DNA from 4 places in the Porphyromonas pogonae genome. Region 1 is predicted to be linked to each of the others. Evidence: riboswitches for the same ligand, from Rfam matches in the RefSeq annotation. Region 1 holds a riboswitch; each other region holds the start of a gene.
The links. A riboswitch is a leader RNA that binds a small molecule or an ion and turns the genes downstream of it on or off. The one in region 1 is predicted to bind cobalamin.
Positions count from the first base shown of each region.

Region 2: it holds a riboswitch for cobalamin, as region 1 does, so the genes downstream of both, VYJ22_RS01690 (4-hydroxyphenylacetate 3-hydroxylase family protein) here and VYJ22_RS03905 (TonB-dependent receptor plug domain-containing protein) in region 1, are expected to answer to the same signal.
Region 3: it holds a riboswitch for cobalamin, as region 1 does, so the genes downstream of both, VYJ22_RS01955 (ABC transporter substrate-binding protein) here and VYJ22_RS03905 (TonB-dependent receptor plug domain-containing protein) in region 1, are expected to answer to the same signal.
Region 4: it holds a riboswitch for cobalamin, as region 1 does, so the genes downstream of both, VYJ22_RS05690 (TonB-dependent receptor plug domain-containing protein) here and VYJ22_RS03905 (TonB-dependent receptor plug domain-containing protein) in region 1, are expected to answer to the same signal.

Region 1 is NZ_CP143258.1:1,026,741-1,031,915, reverse strand. Features, by position in the region: gene VYJ22_RS03915 (TonB-dependent receptor domain-containing protein) at 1-67, opposite strand, end outside; gene VYJ22_RS03910 (MBOAT family O-acyltransferase) at 346-1,881, shown strand; cobalamin riboswitch at 2,078-2,299, shown strand; gene VYJ22_RS03905 (TonB-dependent receptor plug domain-containing protein) at 2,359-4,416, shown strand; gene ybaK (Cys-tRNA(Pro) deacylase) at 4,510-4,995, opposite strand.
Region 2 is NZ_CP143258.1:403,755-408,929, reverse strand. Features, by position in the region: cobalamin riboswitch at 1,471-1,674, shown strand; gene VYJ22_RS01690 (4-hydroxyphenylacetate 3-hydroxylase family protein) at 2,001-3,461, shown strand; gene VYJ22_RS01685 (NifU family protein) at 3,480-3,779, shown strand; gene VYJ22_RS01680 (acetyl-CoA hydrolase/transferase family protein) at 3,823-5,115, shown strand; gene VYJ22_RS01675 (4-hydroxybutyrate dehydrogenase) at 5,160-5,175, shown strand, end outside.
Region 3 is NZ_CP143258.1:482,602-487,776, reverse strand. Features, by position in the region: gene cobN (cobaltochelatase subunit CobN) at 1-309, opposite strand, end outside; gene VYJ22_RS01965 (ABC transporter ATP-binding protein) at 306-1,331, opposite strand; partial or broken gene VYJ22_RS01960 (FecCD family ABC transporter permease) at 1,336-2,367, opposite strand; gene VYJ22_RS01955 (ABC transporter substrate-binding protein) at 2,367-3,539, opposite strand; cobalamin riboswitch at 3,739-3,934, opposite strand; gene VYJ22_RS01950 (MGH1-like glycoside hydrolase domain-containing protein) at 5,154-5,175, opposite strand, start outside.
Region 4 is NZ_CP143258.1:1,480,340-1,485,514, reverse strand. Features, by position in the region: gene VYJ22_RS05690 (TonB-dependent receptor plug domain-containing protein) at 1-1,321, opposite strand, end outside; cobalamin riboswitch at 1,424-1,611, opposite strand; gene VYJ22_RS05685 (transcriptional regulator) at 1,823-2,158, opposite strand; gene VYJ22_RS05680 (helicase HerA-like domain-containing protein) at 2,317-3,849, shown strand; gene VYJ22_RS05675 (HU family DNA-binding protein) at 4,141-4,602, shown strand; gene VYJ22_RS05670 (family 20 glycosylhydrolase) at 4,734-5,175, opposite strand, start outside.

The DNA of each region.
Region 1 (5,175 bases):
CTTTCTGCGCACTCGTCATACTATACAAGCATGGTAAAGCCATAGCGAATAATAAGATTTTTCTCATGGACTATATAACTTTGTGATATTGTACCTCAACATTTAAAGAATTGCACCGCTACAATTCCCGGCACCGCTAACTATATATGCTTATTATTATTGCCGCGTCAAATATACAATAAATAATCAATAATACTAATTAATCTGATCATTATAATACCCTTGCACCGTATAGGAGCGCAAAATGTATTTTTGACAAATAAACAGGCCATCACCACTGTACGAATTAATCCGTTTGACTATCTTTGTCAGTCAATTCAGACGGCGGCAACTTAAAGTATATATATGACATTTTTAGAGAACCTCGATTGGTCAAAGCTTGTACAAATATTGAATTACGACAGCCAATCGCCTATGCTTTTTTCAAGCGGATTATTTTTCGCACTTTTTATCCTGTTTTTCCCCATTTACATCCTCATGCGCCGGTGTAAATCACTGCGCATCATTTATGTTACCCTATTTTCCCTCTACTTCTATTTCAAGAGTAGCGGTGTTTTTGTATTACTACTTATCCTCGCTGCTACAAGTGACTTCATTATAGGAAAAACTATGAGCCGCACTGAAAGCAAGCGTCGGATGAAAGCGCTTGCCACCTTGAGTGTCTTTATCAATTTGGGGATATTATCTTATTTCAAATATTTCAATTACCTTGCTGACGTAGGTATCGACCTTCTGCATCATATGGGTGTATGGTTCCTCATTCCCCAGCTTGAGAGTATCCCCCCCGTTCATGCCGATATTTTCCTGCCGGTGGGCATCTCATTCTACACTTTCCAGACCATGAGTTATATCATCGATATATACAGAGGTCGTATCAAACCGCTCAATCGTTGGATCGATTATCTCTTCTACGTATCATTCTTTCCGCAATTAGTGGCAGGTCCTATAGTGCGGGCTCATGATTTTATCCCTCAGATATACCAGAAACCACGCCTCACACGCAATGAGTTCGGCGAGGCTCTATACCTCATTATCATAGGACTTCTGAAAAAAGCTGTTATCTCTGATTACATCAGCCTTAACTTTGTAGACCGCATCTTCGATGCTCCTAATCTCTACACCGGACTTGAAAACCTGCTGGGGGTTTATGGTTACTCACTACAGATATACTGCGATTTTTCGGGATATTCTGATATGGCTATCGGTATCGCTTTACTTATGGGATTCAGGTTCAATATCAACTTCGACCTTCCTTACCAATCAGCAACGATAACGGAATTTTGGCGCAGGTGGCACATCTCGCTATCATCATGGCTCAAAGATTATCTCTACATCTCACTCGGCGGTAATCGCAAAGGGCGTATCCGCACTTACATCAACCTCATCATCACCATGCTACTCGGCGGGCTTTGGCACGGTGCAGCCACACGGTTTATCATCTGGGGTGGTCTTCACGGAGTGGGGCTTGCCGTACACAAGTTCTTCCTCTCACACTTCAAAGCATTCAAGAAGACGGGGGCTGAGATGTCTCCGCTGAGGCGTTTTATCGGTGTTATGATTACCTTCCACCTCGTAGCTTTCGGCTGGATATACTTCAGAGCGTCCTCCATGGATGTTGCAGCAAACATACTGCATCAAATATTCTACAATTTCCATGGAGAGATATTGCCTCAGTTTATATCAGGTTATCAGGGCGTATTTATCCTCATGCTGATAGGCTACGTGCTGCATTTCCTTCCCAAAAGATTTCACAACGGAGCACGTGGTATCATATCCAACTCTCCCTTTGTATTGCAATGCCTCTACCTCATGGTGGCGATATTCATTGTTTACCAAATGAAGAGTAGCGGCGTGCAACCCTTTATCTATTTCCAATTCTAATGCCGTAGGGTATCGGCTTAGTATAACCTCACCTCACATATCGCCATCCCCGACATCGTTAAGCGCTACAAAGCAGCCTTAATATCGATGTCGGGGATGGCTCGTTTTATGGTAATATCTCCGTGCAAATGCTATTTTCAAACAAACTGGACTTGAAAATTGGAGCACAATAAAAACCTATCATATAATTATTTATTGTACTTTTGCACTGTTTGGTAATGATGAGTCCATTCGGGATTCGTTGTTCAAGGGAATCCGGTTAGATACCGGAGCAGTGCCCGCTACTGTAATGCGCTTGCTTGCATCATCACGCAATCAAGGGGAGAATCTCTACAAGCCACTGTCCGCAAAACCACGGATGGGAAGGCTCTTCCGCAAAACGCTGAGTCAGGAGACCTGCCAAACCATTATGAGATATATAGAGTCGTCTCGGGACAAGACGATCAATAAAAACAAGTTTAACTCTATCATTTTTACATGGTACAAAAATTACTCTGTACACTCTGTGTGAGTGCAAGTCTTGCTTCTGCAGTTTTTGCTCAGAATGCAGAAGTGAAACATCATGCCAAGAAAGGCGACACTGATGAGGTTATCAACCTAAACACGGTGGTAGTCACGGGTACAGGCACCAAGCATTTTCTGAAAAACACACCCTCACCCGTGAAAGTATTGGGAGCTTTGGACATCAAAAGGGCAGGCATCACCAGCTTTCAGGAAGCCCTCACTATGCTCGATCCCTCCCTGTCTTTTTCCAACAACAGCATGGGATCATACCTCACGCTCAATGGTCTCAGCAATAAGTATGTGCTCATCCTTATTGACGGCAAGAAGCTCACAGGCGATACTGCCGGCAACATAGACCTCTCACGCATCAACGTAAGCAACATACGTAAGATAGAGATACTCAAGGGTGCGGGATCAGCTCTGTACGGATCTGATGCCATAGGTGGTGTGATCAATATCATCACCAACGAGCCCTCCAACCTCATTTCAGTTACATCCAACAGTAAAATAGAGACTCACAAGCAGTTTACCCAACAGCTCAATGCCGACATCACCACTGAAAAGATAGGATCGTACACCTCATTTACCCACGAACAATCCGAAGGTTGGCAACTTAGCGATGTTGATATCGACGGTAAGCCTACACCGTTCATGGCATCGGGTGGCAGCAGAAACAATATCTTCAACCAGAAGTTTACCTTCACGCCTATCAAACCCTTATCATTCTATTTGAGCGGTGGACTCTTCGATCGCACCGATGTACACGAGGGCTACCCCTACTCTATGGATTATGCAGGGCACAACATCGACTTCGGCAGCAAATATTACTGGGGACACGAGCAGTACATCTCGCTTGATATACACTCGGACAATTACAAAAGCGAGAAAACTTATCGCGAAGAGAATAAGAAAGCAAAAATCAATCCCGGGGACGTATCTCTGACCAAGAAACAACGCTATTTCTCGGGGAATCTCAAAGGAACATTCAAAACTTGGGATTGGGGACAAGCTATCTTGGGTGCAGAGTATATCCGTGAGAATCTCGAAAGACCGGATGCCAACCTCGACAAAGGAGTGTACACCATAGCGCTGTACGGGCAAGAAGAAGTATCCTTTGCCGACAAATTCAAAGCTGTATTGGGAGCACGAGCTGTGAAGCACGAGACAGCCGGATCATCATTCACACCCAAGGCCTTACTCATGTACTCTCCCGGGAAATTTAATTTCCGCGCCCAGTACTCTATAGGGTTCAGAGCTCCGGGACTCGAAGAACTGAATTATTTCCTGATCAAAGGCTCTACTTTGGTAATAGGCAATGAGAACCTCAAGCCGGAGAAAAGCAACTATGGTTCACTCAACGCAGAGTATGCCGGCAATAGCTTCAACTTCAGTGTCACGGGATACATCAATCACGTCAAAGACATGATAGCAGGAACTACCCAAATGTTGAAAAACATGACTGCAGACGAACAAAAAGCGATCAAAGAGAGAGTGGCGAAGGAATTTGGCGATGCTGCACTCAAAGCAGTAAAGAATGTGAAGCAATATGGCAACCTCGACCAAGCGTTGATCAAGGGTTTTGAAACAAACGCCTCTTATTTCTTCAACTTCGGGCTCACTTTATCCGCCAACTACTCCTATGTAAGTGCCAAAGGCAAGTCCTATGATACTAAGGCTAAAGAGTACTTGTGGACACCTCTCGAGAGAAGCATCCGCCACACCGGTACTTTCAATGCCAACTATACACACTCATGGGATCACTACAAGCTCAATGTTAATCTGTTGGGGCGTGTACAAAGCAAAAGATACTATGTATTGAGAGATGAAGACCGCTCTGCTCCGGGATTCGGGTTGTGGAACTTCGTTACCCGCCATACATTCTCAGGGTTCAAGGGTTTTATCTTAGAGCCTTCGGTAGGTGTCAATAATATACTCAATTACAAGGACGACCGCCCTTACGGTACCAACTATGCTACCATCAATCCGGGACGTACTTATTTCGCAAGCCTATTAGTGAAGTTCAGATACTAACGACCTGATTATAAGAATAGGGGGAGATTGCTACACAAATAGGCAATCTCCCCTTTACTTTTTATACGCCACTGCGGAGAGCTGTAAGATGCATCAATCTGCGATCAACTCGGTCATGGTTGCTTGAGTGTAAGAGACAAGCCTGTCAGGATCGATTCTCAACTGCAATCCCCTCACACCTGCGCTCACATAGATTTCGTCGAAATCCATACAAGTAGGATGTATGTAAGTAGGAAAGACCTTTTTCATCCCTATAGGGCAGCATCCTCCACGTATATATCCCGTTACGGCAAGCAGATCTTTCTGGGCTATCATCTCAGCCTTTTTGTTACCCGATGCTTTGGCAGCCTTCTTCAAGTCCACTTCGCTATCGCCCGGAACTACGCATACGAAGTACCCTGACTTATCGCCATGCAACACCAAAGTCTTAAATACCTGCTCCACATCCTCGCCCAGCTGCTCTGCCACATGTGAGGCAGAGAGATCTTTCTCATCCACTTCATACGGTACCAGTTCATATTTGATGTCAGCAGCATCCAACAGGCGAGCCACATTGGTTTTAGCTATTTTCTTTGCCATATCTTTATTCTCGGTATTTTCATTATTATTTACAGTAACCTCAAAATTAATCATTATCCCCCGTCAGTGCAATGCTCCCGCTATGGTAGAGAGGTGCAACATCACACTTCTCTATTCTCCTACGTGCCACATTGTTCCCTTTGTCCTAAATCATTTTTTATACTTAAATTTAAGTCTTCG
Region 2 (5,175 bases), 620 kb from region 1:
GCCCAATGTGTGTGTTGTAAATATCTTCTTTTTATAATGAAGTGAACATTCATATGAAACACGATGTCACAACTGGTACTGTGACGATGTGAAAAAAGAAGATTAGAATGATTTAGATTTGTTTTTTTCTATGCTGTAAAGGTCTGTCCGCCGTTGATGGCAGGCAGACCTTTCATTTTTTACAAGAAAAATCATCCGCCATACTGATCCTGTTGCAGCGTACAGATGTCACAAAGCACAGTAGTGCAAAGCCGAGCCTCACCCCTGAAGTATGAATAGTGACCTCTCAAGAGCGATGTGATATTTCAAATAGGCATTTACAGATGGCATTTATATCATAGAATCCCACCCCGGCTATCATTTTGATAGTTTTTGCCATTTGTATCGCACCCCACCCCAATGATCAGCAACACACCATACCCAGGGGTATTGACAAAGGGGTATCTGATGTTGTATCTTTGTATATCAACAGAGCAAGACTAAGCCACCCTAATTTACAACAGAGAGATGCAAAAGACGAATGATATATTACTGATGATTACGAATCAGAAACTATTCCTCCAGACTTCATGCCTTGCCCTCCCCTACTTTACATGCTCCGACTCATCCTTTTTCATATAATTATCTAAACATTGTACTATATCCGATGTGGTGATTTCGATTTGTCACCTACCACACGTCATGTGTAAATCTCATCCAAATCTTATCCTATAAAGACTACTGACCTATCTATAAAGACGAGCGACTTGTCCACTAAGACAAATGACTTATCATATAAGAGTGGCAGGCTCATCATAATAGGATATGTAAAACATGTAACTTAAATAAGAATACCATCATACTATGTAAAGAAAAGGCTTGTAAAAAGCCCACATCTTTCAAATATTAATTATCACACCCCAATCGCGAGCAAGGATTTATTTAGGAGCCGTGCAGCAGACAATATGCCTCTAAAAAACCAATTTCTTATTTAGACTTTGTACAAATAAGCAGAAAGCTGTAACTGTAAGATGAGAAATTCCATCATCATTACACGTTTTTTTAATTTACTTAGTTTAGAACATATCAGCATATTACCTTCGTGCGGTAACATGGATAATCAATCTTTATTTTTGACAAAATGTCAAAAAGCAATTCCACCCTCAATAAATTATGATCAAGGCCTGCTAAAAAGCATAATATACACCTTAGGCCCACATAAGAGACTGCAAAAAAAGGCAACTCATGATGGCATATAATTTTATCAAACTAAAATATAATTCAATTTGTGTAAGAATTATATGACCTAAAATATTAAAAAAACAAGCAATTTGCGCCGAAATTTGTGGTACACTATAAGTATGAAAGACATTATTCATAGCCTATTAGGTAAAGGATTTTAGAATGATCAAAAAAAGAACATGAAAAAACGAAATTTGTCATTTTATGATTTATTAACACTTAAAAAAGATTTATTTCTTTAATTAGCCCTACATTTACATCGTCATAGGTGATGGACCGATAATCAATCGGGAAATTGAAAAGGGAATCCGGTGTAAGTCCGGAACTGTACCCTCAGCTGTAATTCCTTATTTGGGAATTTTGCAATCACAGCCACTGTTGGGCTTATTACAGACAACGGGAAGGCGCAAAATTCGGGAAAAGTCAGAAGACCTGCCATGACGGGCGAATATCTTGCTTCAGGGTTTAGGAGCGGGAATTATGTACATTTTTTTTCATAATCAATTTTGTAAGGCTTTGCCCTAAGCAAATGCCGCCAGTTGATACTAATAATAAAGGAATGTAACCACACGTACGCAATAACTTACTCCCGTACATCTGTGCTTGCAAACCTCTGAGGATGTGTTACACTCTATGCATGGCATCATAAAATGCCATGAGGTGATGTGCACCCTTACCGTATCACTGACGTGGTTGCAGAAGGCTTGAACGGATATAAATATTTTTTTTAATAAAACTACACTTAAACGTTACAATAACATTTTAACCGAGGTAATATTATGATGACGAGTAAACAGTACGAAGATAGTCTCAGAAAAATGAATCTGAACGTCTACTTCATGGGAGAAAAGATTGACAACCCTGTGGATCATCCTATGATTCGTCCGTCCATGAACTCCGTTGCTATGACCTACAAGTTGGCCGAAGAACCGGAATATCAAGAACTCATGACGGCAACTTCCAATCTCACAGGAAAGAAAATCAATCGCTTTTGTCACTTACACCAAGGCACTGACGACCTTGTAAAGAAGGTAAAGATGCAGCGTCTCTTGGGACAGAAGACTGCAGCTTGTTTCCAGCGTTGCGTAGGTATGGATGCCTTCAACGCCATATTCTCTACGACTTATGAAATGGATCAGGCTCTGGGAACCGAGTATCACAAGCGGTTTACAGACTACATGAAGTTCGTTCAGGACAATGACCTTGTTATCGATGGCGCCATGACCGACCCCAAAGGTGACCGTGGCCTGGCTCCCTCACAGCAGGAAGACCCCGATCTCTATGTACATATCGTAGAAGTACGTGAAGACGGTATCGTGGTATCAGGAGCCAAAGCCCACCAAACGGGAGCAGTAAACTCGCACGAGCATCTTATCATGCCCACAATAGCCATGAGGGAGGCCGATGCCGACTATGCAGTATCCTTCGCTATACCCAGCGATGCCGAGGGTATAACCATGATTTACGGACGTCAATCATGTGACACAAGAAAGATGGAGCCGGGTGCTGATATTGACCTTGGCAACTCACAGTTTGGAGGCCATGAGGCTTTGGTCGTATTCGACAGAGTATTCATCCCTCATGAGCGCGTATTTATGTGTAAAGAATATGATTATGCAGGTATGATGGTGGAGAGATTTGCCGGCTATCACAGACAATCCTATGGTGGTTGTAAAGTGGGAGTGGGTGATGTGCTCATCGGTGCTGCAGCTCTTGCGGCAGACTACAATGGTGTACCCAAAGCCAGCCATATCAAAGATAAACTCATCGAGATGATCCACCTCAATGAAACACTCTTTGCCTGCGGTATCGCTTGCTCTGCTGAGGGTTCACAGATGCCTGCCGGAAACTATATGATCAACCTGCTTTTGGCAAACGTTTGTAAGCAAAACGTAACACGCCTTCCTTATGAAATAGCACGCTTGGCAGAAGACATCGCCGGAGGTATCATGGTGACTATGCCTTCTGAGCAAGACTTGAAGAATGAAGAAGTAGGACCACTCGTAAGAAAATATCTTGTGGGAGCCAAAGGTAAAGACGTAGTGAACAGAATGAGAGTACTACGCCTGATCGAAAATATCACTCTGGGTACTGCTGCCGTAGGTTACAGAACGGAATCTATGCACGGTGCCGGATCACCGCAAGCTCAGCGTATCATGATAGCCCGTCAGGGAGATCTTGAATCGAAGAAAGAGTTTGCTCGAAATATTGCAAAAATTGACACTTCATTGGACAAATAGACCTGTTGACCTTAATCAATGACCAAACAGATGTTTAATATGTATAGTGTGAACCGCGTGTTGCGTGAGAGAGTAAGTCCTCTCTTACGCTCGCACGGCGGTGATTTACAGTTATGCTCCATCAGCGGAGATCTGGTTAAGGTACGTTTCACAGGTTCGTGCCATGGCTGCCCCTCTGCCAGTGAAACAGTAGAGCGGGTGGTACAAGCAGCTCTACGGGAAGAATTCCAAAACGAGAATATCGAGGTGAGAGTAAACAATGAAGTAAGCGATGATTTGATACAACAAGCCAAACGAATATTACGACACGAACAATAAAAAAACGACGAAACTAATACTAAATAAACCATATCCCTGTCTTATGAATTGGAAAGAAATCTATCAACAGAAAATCACAACAGCAGAGGAAGCTATCAAACACATACAAAACGGACAAAGAGTAGCCGTATCACATGCCGCAGGGGTTCCGCAGGTTTGTATCAAAGCCTTGTGTAACAGCTCAGACAAGTTCAAAGATGTAGAGATCTATCACATGCTTTGCTTGGGCGACGGTGAATACATGTACCCCGAAAAAGCTTCTAACTTCAGACACATCACCAACTTCGTAGGTGCCAATTCGCGCAAGGCTATAGAAGAAAACAGAGCCGATTTCTTCCCGGCATTCTTCCACGAAGTGCCTGCGATGATCAGAAACAAAACGCTCAAGATAGACGTAGCCTTGGTGCAGGTATCAGAGCCTGACGAAAACGGTTATTGCAGCTTTGGTATCTCTTGTGACTACACCAAACCCGCAGCCGAATGCGCTCCTCTCGTAATTGCTGAAGTGAACAAACAGATGCCATATATAGGCGGGGACAATCTCATCCATGTATCCGACCTGGACTACATTGTAGAGACAGACTATGCCCCCTATACCCTACCGGCAGCTAAGATAGGCAATGTAGAGCAAGCTATAGGAAAAAACTGTGCCAACCTCGTACCCAATGGAGCTACACTACAGCTGGGTATAGGTGCTATACCCGATGCTGTACTGCTCTTCCTGAAAGACAAAAAAGACCTGGGTATCCATACGGAGATGTTTTCGGACGGTGTAATGGAACTTGTGAAGTCCGGTGTAGTAAACGGCAAGATGAAAACACTGCACCCCGGCAAAATGCTCGCAACATTCCTCATGGGTAGCAAAGCCCTCTATGACTTTGTAGATCACAACCCAGACGTGGAGATGTATCCGGTGGACTATGTAAACAACCCCTCAGTAATAGCCCAAAACGATAATATGATAAGCATAAACAGCTGTATCGAGGTGGATTTGATGGGACAAGTTGTTTCAGAAAGTATTGGTGACCGTCAGTTTAGTGGCGTAGGCGGTCAAGTAGATTACGTTAGAGGTGCTTCACTCTCCAAAGGAGGTAAGAGTATCATGGCTATGCCATCGACTGCTCGTGGAGGTGCATCCTCACGCATCGTGACCCGCATAGCCGATGGTGCAGCGGTAACGACATCACGCAATGAAGTGGACTATGTGGTAACAGAGTACGGCATAGCTCACCTCAAAGGAAAAACATTGAGACAGAGAGCCGAGGCTTTGATTTCCATAGCTCATCCGGATTTCCGTGATGACTTATTAACCTTTTATCGAAAGAAGTTCGGCTGACTCCAATCTATTGACCAAAAACAAAACCAATAAACATTAAAAAAATGCAATTATTCAAAC
Region 3 (5,175 bases), 540 kb from region 1:
CGCCATCTCATCAGGCATGGTGCTGTAGATAAAAATCATCTTCTTATCAGCGTACTTTTGCTTGAAGCGGTTGAACTGTTTGAAATAAGCAATACTGCCATGAGTCATGAGCAGAATAAAGTCAGACGAGTCCAGCGTAGACCAGCTATCGCCCTCTGCCACAGCCTCGGCATCGAGTGTGGAGGTGCTTATTTTGCTTGCCGATATTACAGTGTCGCTACCCGACCTACACAAGGCTTCGTTCACCTCATCGAAAGGAGGTAGCGTAGTGTGTGCATCCAGCACATAGGTTATGTGATACGACTTCATGGGTGCGACGTATGAGGATAAGACATAGCATGTAATGCTTGGATGAGTGTTCTGATAGAGTCAAAGGAAGTCTTATCCGTTGCGGTACTGAGGATCCAGTCTTCATCGCGCACTGTTATGGCAAACCGGCAAGAAGCATCAGAGGCATTGACGTAGCCGTTACGATGCAGAGCATTTACCGTCCAATCAAACCTCAAACCATTTCCTTCTATTTTTATAGGATGGAGCGATGAACTATTCACTATAAACTTACCTTGATGAGCATCGAAAGTAAGATGACTATTCCCGAAAACCTGCTCAAAGCCTCCGTTGAGGATGAGGTCTTCCGGAGCTCCCGCTTCTATATCGCCATGCTTATTCATCAGCCACACCGTATCCGCCCACTGTAAAGCGAGGTCTAATTCGTGCGTCGAAACAAGGATGCTTTTGCCTGTTTTGGATGCCAGATCCTTGAGCATAATCATGATTTCCAACCTACCCGGCAAATCGAGATGAGCAGTAGGCTCGTCGAGTAGCATCACAGGTGTTTCCTGAGCCAAAGCACGAGCTATCATCACCCGCTGCTTCTCTCCATCGCTGAGCTCACTGAAAAACCTCGACTCAAATCCATTGAGATTACATTGCTCAAGAGCCAAGTATATCATATGTTTATCACGCTCTCTCAACTTTCCCCGTTGATTCACATAGGGGTATCGCCCAATAGAGACAATATCCCATACGGTAAGATTGTTTGTGGTAATCTTATCCGTGAGCACAAGACTTAGAAGTTTGGATCTGTCACTGTCTCTAAGCTTACCCAATTCATGGCCTGCGAGATATACAGCACCGTTCAAGGGGCTTTGAAGTCCGGCTATAGTATGCATCAGTGTAGACTTACCGCAACCATTGGGTCCCATGAGCATGACCAGCTCTCCATTGAGTACGGATAGATCTATCCGATGCGATACCTCGTATACACCTCTATGCGACTTATAGCCTGTAGCAAGGCTCTCCAGCCTGATATTATCTTGATGTTTGTTCATCTACTTAATTGAATACGAGTCTTTTCTTTCTATTTTTAGCAATAATAAGTATGACCACGGGAGCACCTATCAGAGAAGTGATGGCATTGATGGGCAATACAAATCCCTTGCCCGGTACCTGCGTTATGATATCACACACCAGCATCAGCAGTGACCCGCACAACATCGTTGCAGGGATCAGTATCCTATTGTCCGAGGTCCTGAAAGCCATGCGTGTAAAGTGCGGTACGGCGATACCCAAAAAAGCTATAGGCCCCGTGAATGCCGTAATGCAACCACTGATAATGCTGGTAATAAGTATGAGTGCCATACGTACCTTGCCCACACTGATACCTACACTGCGGGCATAGTTTTCACCGATATTCAGAGCATTCATATATTTGGGCATCATCAGGGATAAGAACAATCCTATGGAAACGACAGGCATCATAACCTGCAACTGGCGCCATGTTGTACCCGAGACACTACCAAATGACCAGAGCAAATACCCCTTGAGCGTCTCATTGTCTGTAAAAAACTGGAGTATCGAGATTACGGAACTTGCCATAAAACCTATCATTACCCCAACGATGAGTACAGATATAATATCCTTGAGCCATGAAGCTATACCGGAGATGAGCATAAGCACCACCAACGCTCCGATAAAAGATGATAATACTATACCCCAAGTATTGGCTACCCCCGATGTCTATATAAGTCCCGGAAATATGGTAAACGACATGGTATAGATAGCTACACCTACACCTGCTCCGCTATTGATCCCCAAGATAGATGTATCTGCCAGCGGATTGCGAAATAGGTTCTGCATCTGTAATCCCGCTATAGATATACCGGCTCCTGCAAAAAGAGCGGTAAGCGCTTTGGGTAGGCGGAAGTTGCGTATTACATAATCCGTAGTATCCATAGCGGAGGTATTGAACAAGGCGTTTATTGCATCGGACATGGATATATCCAAACTACCCCATATCAAATCAAGGAAAAAGCAGAGTAGCGTAAGCAATGCCGCTGCCACAAAAGCGATGTTAGTTCTCTTCATCATTTCTTAAGCTGCATCCAATAAGTTGTTTCATAGTCAGGCAGTAACTGCGGACGTGTTATCTTGATAATATCTTTGAGCAGTAAATCCGGTCGGTAGAGACCACTCTCCCAAAAGTCATTGCCGCCATTCTCATTGACTCGCTTGCGGTCTATAAACACCATGCCGTTGGCCGCAGCATCAAAATGCTTGTACCGGTCGTTGAGCGCCAAGAAGTCAGCCATGGTAAAAATCTTACCAGTCATCATACATATCCATATCTTTGCATGGCGGTGACGGCTAAAGATGCGCTCGAAACTACAGGGCTGGCTACTCACTTTGCCCTCGGCATAGTCAAACTTAACCCCTGCATCTCTAAACATAGAGGTGGGATAGCTAAACTCACCCGGCAGATACCACGTGCCTTTATAGTCCAGACCATACATGATGGGGATAGTATCGGTTTGTTGCGCCACCAGCTCTTTTGCTTTGAGGTAGTCTTCCTCTATTTTGGAGAATAATTTGTCGGCTTTGGCATTACAGCCCAGGAGCATGGCAGTAAGCTTCATCCATTCCGCACGCCCCAGGAGATTACGTTCTTTCCACTCATTGTAGAGTACGGTATTGATACCGGAGCTTATGAGCTCCTCGTCCTTGTCGGACATTCTGGACAAATCCTGTAGCACCACCTCAGGGTGCAAAGCGGCTATCTGCTCTATATTCTTAGCCATACCCCGGGCTATCTCTTGCACTTTACCCTCACTGATGCGTTTACGCACCTCCGGATTACAGATATTTTTTATATTGGAGCAACCTACAAGCTTATCCACCTTGCCCAGCAATGGTAATACTCCCACTTGAGTAGTAGATAAGCAGGCAATATTTTTCAGGGGAACAGGTATGAAATAGCAATTGCGACATGATAGTTGAGGACGTTTCTCACCCCGCGGATACAATATATAGGTAGCCATAGTATCAGGAGTGTCAGGGCTAAATACCATGACCTCTTTGTAGTGATCATGATTTTTCACCTCAATACCTTTGGCATATTTGAATTGGACAGGATACGAAAAGTCGGCATAATCAATAGATACACTATCTATCGCTTGTGTGTTTTTGCTACGATTTCCATTACAAGAATAAAACAGAAGTACCAGCAAGATCGAGTAAAAAAAGCAGATGTTTTTTTTCATCAAGGCGATTTTTTTGATATTTATTATATACGGATCGCCAAGAAAAATACAAGGAAAGGAAGCTCTGACCTCATAGCGGGAGGAGCAGTACATACACTGACTGTTGTATAAAATTCTTTTCAACCCGAAAGAACTTAAAACAAAAGGACTCCCACAACCCGATAAGACATATAGGTGATATCAAACATTCGTCTATATTATCGGTAATGATACTTCGGCAGGTCTTCCGACTCAGTCTAAATCATAGTGCCTTCCCGCTTGTGGCAGTGACATTATACTATGACATATACGACTTTACGGCTACGGGGATAGCTTTGGGATTACACCAAATTCCCTTTTAATCAATCGATATTCCATGCAAAGAATATCTTTGAACCGAATGTCCTGTTAGTTGCGACCACCTGTCGCTAGCTTTGCTCTAATACGAATACAATAAAAGCCTACATTAAATAAAGTTATACGCATCCGATTCAGCTAAGCAAAGATATAAAAATTTAAATTGTGACTCTTCGTACAACCCAATAATCATTAGCCCTGAGAGCCACTAAAGAAAAGCATCACCACTCCTGTGGCAACACATCTGGTTAGGATTATCACTTTACATGAGACTAAAAGAAAGATAATATAGGCTACCGCACCGTAGCTGCAGGGCAGAGCAAATCGGGTACCAAATGAGGGCACCGTAAGTTCACATCTCTTCAGGATAAAAGTAAAAAAATAGGGTTACACCTCTTGACAAAGGGGGGTACGATGTTGTATCTTTGTCTTGATGACAATTACTTTTTATCCCACACGTATGAATACTCCGAAACATCACCTATACCCCACGAATACAGCAAAACGCTCGCTCAGTGACTTGCTGGCAGCGGTATGCACTCCACGAAGCTTACACTTTGTCAAAATGCAATAGAAAAGATAAAATATCAAATTGTCAAAATGTAGCCAACTACACTTGACCATCACAACAAAGCCGTATAGAGGACACCTGCACCTCTTTACGGCTTTTTCTGTAGGAAAGCTCAAAATGCACCCGTATTTTAATTAAAATGTCTCGCTAATTTAACTAAAGGACTCTCCTGTTTTAGTTATGACACCGAAATGTTTTAGTTAAAATACTTTTGTGTTTTAGTTAAAATACAACTTTATCTCAGTTAAACAACGACTGCGATCTACCTCTACACCTCAAGAGGCTCAATTATACAAAAGTCACTGCGCCACCCAATCTTTCAAAAAGCCAAACCCAACAGTACATTTACATCATTTTGAAACATATTAAGCCACATTTGCATCAATATGACGATTTCAAAATTCTGATTTTTGTCAGACTAAACATCCGCTCAGTTGTTATAAAAACAGCTGAATTGAAGACTGCCAAGTCAGATTTTCGTTTGTTTTGCATCAATGCCAACGGCAAATCCTCTTTGAGATCCAATAGCAACAGTTTATAACCAGGCATGTGTAGTGAGTATTTGTTGTGTTTTTATCAGTTAGAATATGATGCTACACCCTGATGCAAGAGATTGAATACATCCTGAAATAGCGGTACACTACCCTGAAATTCATGAAGAGCAGAGAGGGGTTCCCTTGTGTGGGGTCCCCTCACTGCTTTGTAGGTTAGTAATTGGTGCGATCAGGG
Region 4 (5,175 bases), 450 kb from region 1:
CATAAGTGGCTCTCCAGTTTAGTCCCGGCATTACTTTGTACAACAACGAAACTTTGGGGCTAAATCTGAAACCGAAATGCTCATGCTCTATAACTCTGAATCCGTAAGTGACATTGAAGCCCTTGGTAACATTCCACTCGTCTTGTGTAAATAATGCAAATGAATATGTATCTTGTATCTTGTCGCCTTGCAACCTATGAGGAGCTTTGAGAAAATCCTGATTATACTCTACGCCTGTGGTGATTTGATGATTATGTATGTTGAATACGCCTTTTAGATTTGCGATCATAGACTGTTGCAAAGTTTGGCGTTCATGGTCTCCCGCATAAAAAACGGGATGATAAATACTTCCCTGACTATCAACATATTCCTCATGAGTCTGTGCTTTATATTTATGTAAATATTCATCCCAATTGTAATTGACATCAAAAAGCAAATAATTTTTCCTTCCTAACTCATATCTTCCCCCCATATTATAGCTTTGACTTACATAAGCCATATTGAATGTACTATACTGAGGATTTCCCATGGGGCGGTATATATCCTTTTTATAAAATTGGGCTTCGAGATGCAAATTCAGGTTTTCATTGGCAATAAATCCTATTCTCTGACTGATACTCCAATCCAGGAATTTATTGGCAGTCTTGGTTACACTATTATCATAAACTACATTTCTGTAAAGCTCTTTGTCTGTATTTTTCCAACCATCAGAGCGCTTTAGCGTAAATGAAGTCTCACTACTCCACCTCTTCGAGTTTAAAACAATCTTATCAAATTGGCGTAAATCATTGTATGAGCCGTAACGCGTCGTATTCTCTAATTTAAAAGGGTGTGTAACACGCTTGGTTATGATATTGATCACACCGGCTATAGCATCAGATCCATAAAGTGAAGATGCCGCCCCCTTTACAATCTCAATACGCTCAATGGAAGAAGGACTGATTTTATTAAGATCTACTTGTCCTCCCATAGTTTGCGGCAACCTACGCCCATTGAGCAGAATGAGTACATAACCACTACTCAAACCATTCATCTGTAGCCCCGCACCCATATCTGTCTGATTAAAATCAAATGAAGGAGATATAGCCGAAAGGATTTCTTCCAGACTTTTCCCCTGATAAGAATTCAATGTTCGGGAAGATATTACCTCTGTTTGTACGGGAGCATTATGTATCTTGTGCAGTGTGCCCGTTCCCGTAACAACGACAGAGTCCAGATGATAATTCTCCTTAACAATGGTATCTTTTACAGACGTTTGACCACAAAGATGCCATGGCAATAGAAATAACGATAACCACAATGGCAATGATTTCTTGCTCATCAGATGTTGTAATAAATGTTAGAGGTAAGAAAGTCGAGTGTACAAAATCTATGGTAAGTTTAAGCGCACCTACTTCATTACCTGTGAAGTGTAAGTGATATATCTAATAACAGAATATAAGCAGGTCTTCTGGCTCTCTTCCGATAACATCGACCTTCCCTTCTTCCTGTGGAGAAAGTGGCCAATAGTAAAAAGACGTTATCGTTTATAAAGATCACAGCTGCAGGTACAGCTCCGGTTTTACACCGGATTCCCTTGAGTCACGCCACACCTTTGGGATGTGAACGGTGATTACTTTATTCTTTCACAAAGGTATCAATTATATACTTAATTCAGCAATATGTCCATTCTTTTTGAGAAGTTTGGTCAGTCATTTTACGCACTACAGCACGTCATTTCCAGTGATAGTAATATCGCCCAATAGGCAAGAGAGCAATATACAAGATGGGGTAATGAAAAGGATACAGGATGCCAAAGTCACATAGCCTTCAAAGCTTTACTCTAAGGTGTGCGTACCTTGTGCTCCATTTCAAAAGGTATCACCATAGAGAGCTCCATGAATCCCATATACACGCCGTCTTCATACCACGGGATTTGATAGATGAGCTTCTTCTTACCGTTTTTCTCTATGGTATAAACATGCTTGGTTTCATTTTGCATCATCGACTCCAGCATGGCTTTCGAGGCGCCGTGATGGCAATCCAGTACATTGGAGCCCGTAAGAGATACTCCGTCTTTTTCGTTTACTTCACGTGATTGGCGGTTCATCTCGATAATGGTGCCGTGATTGTCAACCACGGTGACTGCAATGTCAGCTTCTTCAAAGTATTTAAGCATAATCGTATTGGTTGTGCAAGGTTATTAACTCGTCACAAAGGTAAGATTATAAAGAATTACATAACTATCTGATGCAGTTATTAATCATCTTTTTTGCTTCATTAAATCAAAAGGCGTACTTTTAAGCAAATAATAACCACAATTAAGCCGCCATATCTATGTTTGATAATACACAAAGAGCTTTTATAGCTATCAATAAAGACCATGAAATATGTCTTCTTCCCCAAATGGCAAATAGGCACGGACTCATTACGGGTGCTACCGGTACGGGCAAGACGGTAACACTGCAAACCCTTGCGGAGACGTTCAGCGAGATGGGAGTGCCCGTGTTTGCCGCCGATATGAAAGGTGATCTCTCCGGAGTATCTATCATGGGAGGGGACAAGGACAGTGTGCACAGGAGGGTGCAGGAGTATAAACTCGAGGCCAAGGGGTTTGATTACAAGCCTCATCCCGTCATGTTTTGGGATGTCTTCGGCAATGCGGGGCACCCCATACGCACCACTGTGACGGAGATGGGGCCTTTGCTGCTCGAAAGACTACTGATGCTCAACGACACTCAGTCGGCAGTACTCTCCATTGTGTTTAAAATTGCCGACGACCATGACCTCTTGCTCATCGATCTGAAAGATCTGAGCAAGATGCTGGAGTATGTGGGAGCCAATCGCAATGACTTTAGTAACAAATACGGCAACCTCTCGCCGGCCAGCATAGGAGCTATACAACGCAACGTGCTTAGGCTCGAAAACGAAGGCGGAGACAAATTTTTCGGCGAACCGGGACTTAATATCGAGGACTTTATACAGACCGATCAGGGCAAAGGTGTCATCAACATCCTGGCGGCAGACAAGCTCATGCAATCGCCTAGGCTCTACACCACATTCCTCTTATGGATGCTGGATGCTCTATATAACACCCTGCCGGAAGTGGGCGATATGGATAAGCCCAAGCTCGTATTCTTCTTCGACGAAGCCCACATGCTTTTCAACGACATGCCCAAAGTATTATTAGAGAAGGTAGAACAGATCATCAGGCTCATACGCTCCAAAGGAGTAGGAGTATATTTTGTAACCCAAAATCCCGGCGACATACCTGAAAACATCCTGGGGCAGCTGGCAAGTCGCATCCAACATGCCCTGAGAGCCTACACTCCCAACGATGCCAAGGCAGTCAAAGTAGCGGCCAATACCTTCCGCCCCAACCCTTCGTTCAAGACAGAAGAAGCAATTACCGAATTGGCTACAGGCGAAGCACTCATATCGTTGCTCGATGAAAAGGGCGCCCCCGGCATCGTAGAGCGGGCTTTTATACTCCCACCCGAAGGTCGGATAGGAGCCATCGCCCCGGAGCAGCGGCAGAGGATCATCAAGCAATCAGCCGTGTATGGCATCTATGAAAAGGCAGTTGACCGCGAGTCGGCATACGAGATACTCTCGGGCAAAAGCCGTGAAGCCGAAGCACGCAAGGCCGCTGCCGAACAGGAAAAAGAATGCGCCCGCCAAGAAAAAGAGCTGGAGAAGCAAAGGCGTGAAGCTGAAAAAGCCGACAAAGCTCGTAAGTCGCAAGAAGGCGGTTTCATCGAAGACCTGATCAAACAAGTAGGCAAATCAGCCACAAGACAAATCAGCAACGAACTGGGGCGCAATATCACCCGCACAATATTCGGAGCTATTTTCGGCAAGAAAAAGTAGCGAACCAAAGGACTCTCAAAGGTCGATTTAAAGCAAATCTTAACAACCTTTGAACCACATGCCGACAGCTCGCTGAAAATATGTCGACAGTTTCGGCTGAATATGTCGACAGTTTCGGCGAAATATGTCGACAGTTTTGGCTGAATATGTCGACAGTTTCGGCAGGATATGTCGACAGTTTTCTCCCCCTCACACAACAGCCCACGAAATCAGAGATTGCAGAGGCTAACTCCTCCGGCCTTTGCATCTCCCTAAAAAACTCATCGGAGGAGTTACTTAACCATATAAACCATGGCAAATAAACCATTGGCCTACACGCTCAATGAGCGCAAAGGCACCCTCGGCAAATATGCCGGCAAGATCGTAATCCAAGCACGCCCCACGGGCAGACAACGCATTGACCATCGCAACTTCTGTGAGGAAGTGGCTCGAGCCACCACATTTACAGGAGCCGAAGTGGAAGCCGTGTTGCGCTTGGCAGCCGAAATAGCCAAAAAACACGTGGAAAACGGCGACATTGTAGACTTCGGAGACCTCGGCACACTCAGCCCCAGCTTCCAGAGCAAACTGGTGGAGAAGGGCAAAGAAGAGTTCATCGTGAACAAACACATCACCAAACCCAAAGTACTGCTCCGCCCCAATGCCCGTTACTTTAGGCTCGAAGGGGTGAGCTATGAGCGCATCGAGATGAAGCCCAAGAAGCCTGCCAAGCCGAACCCAGGCTCCGACACACCGGGTAATTCAGGATTGTAAGAGCCTAAATGATAGAGACGGAGTAGAAAACAGGCTCTTGCATCCGGAGCACTATATAAGCTCCGGGAGCAAGAAATGTCTCTACTTCGTCTCCATCCGATCAGCATCGCCACAAGCATACACAGAGCTCATCACCATGCCCCACCCGAGCCAAAGTACTGCGCCAGCCGTACATTCATTGCCAATTCGTACAGAAACAGCCAATCATCATTATTACTCAATGCCGCCAAATGCTTTTTCTCATTCATGTCCAACTTATATTCGCGAGGGTTGGACATATATCTCGTTTCCCCATACACAGTCTCAAGATGTTGTCTCATATCAGGAAAATGCACCCGTACCAACCGCTCCACTTCCTCCCGCGCAGCAGACGAAGGCGACGCATCATAACGCTCCAATGCCACAAGAAGCAGTGCAGGGTACTCAAAAAGACGATTCGTAGCCTCCAGCACTTTCACGGTGTATTGCCCCCGACGAGCATCACGACGCAAGCCCGCACTCAGCTCCTTGACCCGTGCACAGCGCTTGAGCTGCTCATGAGCAGCCGTCAGCAGGCTGTCATGTGAACGAGAC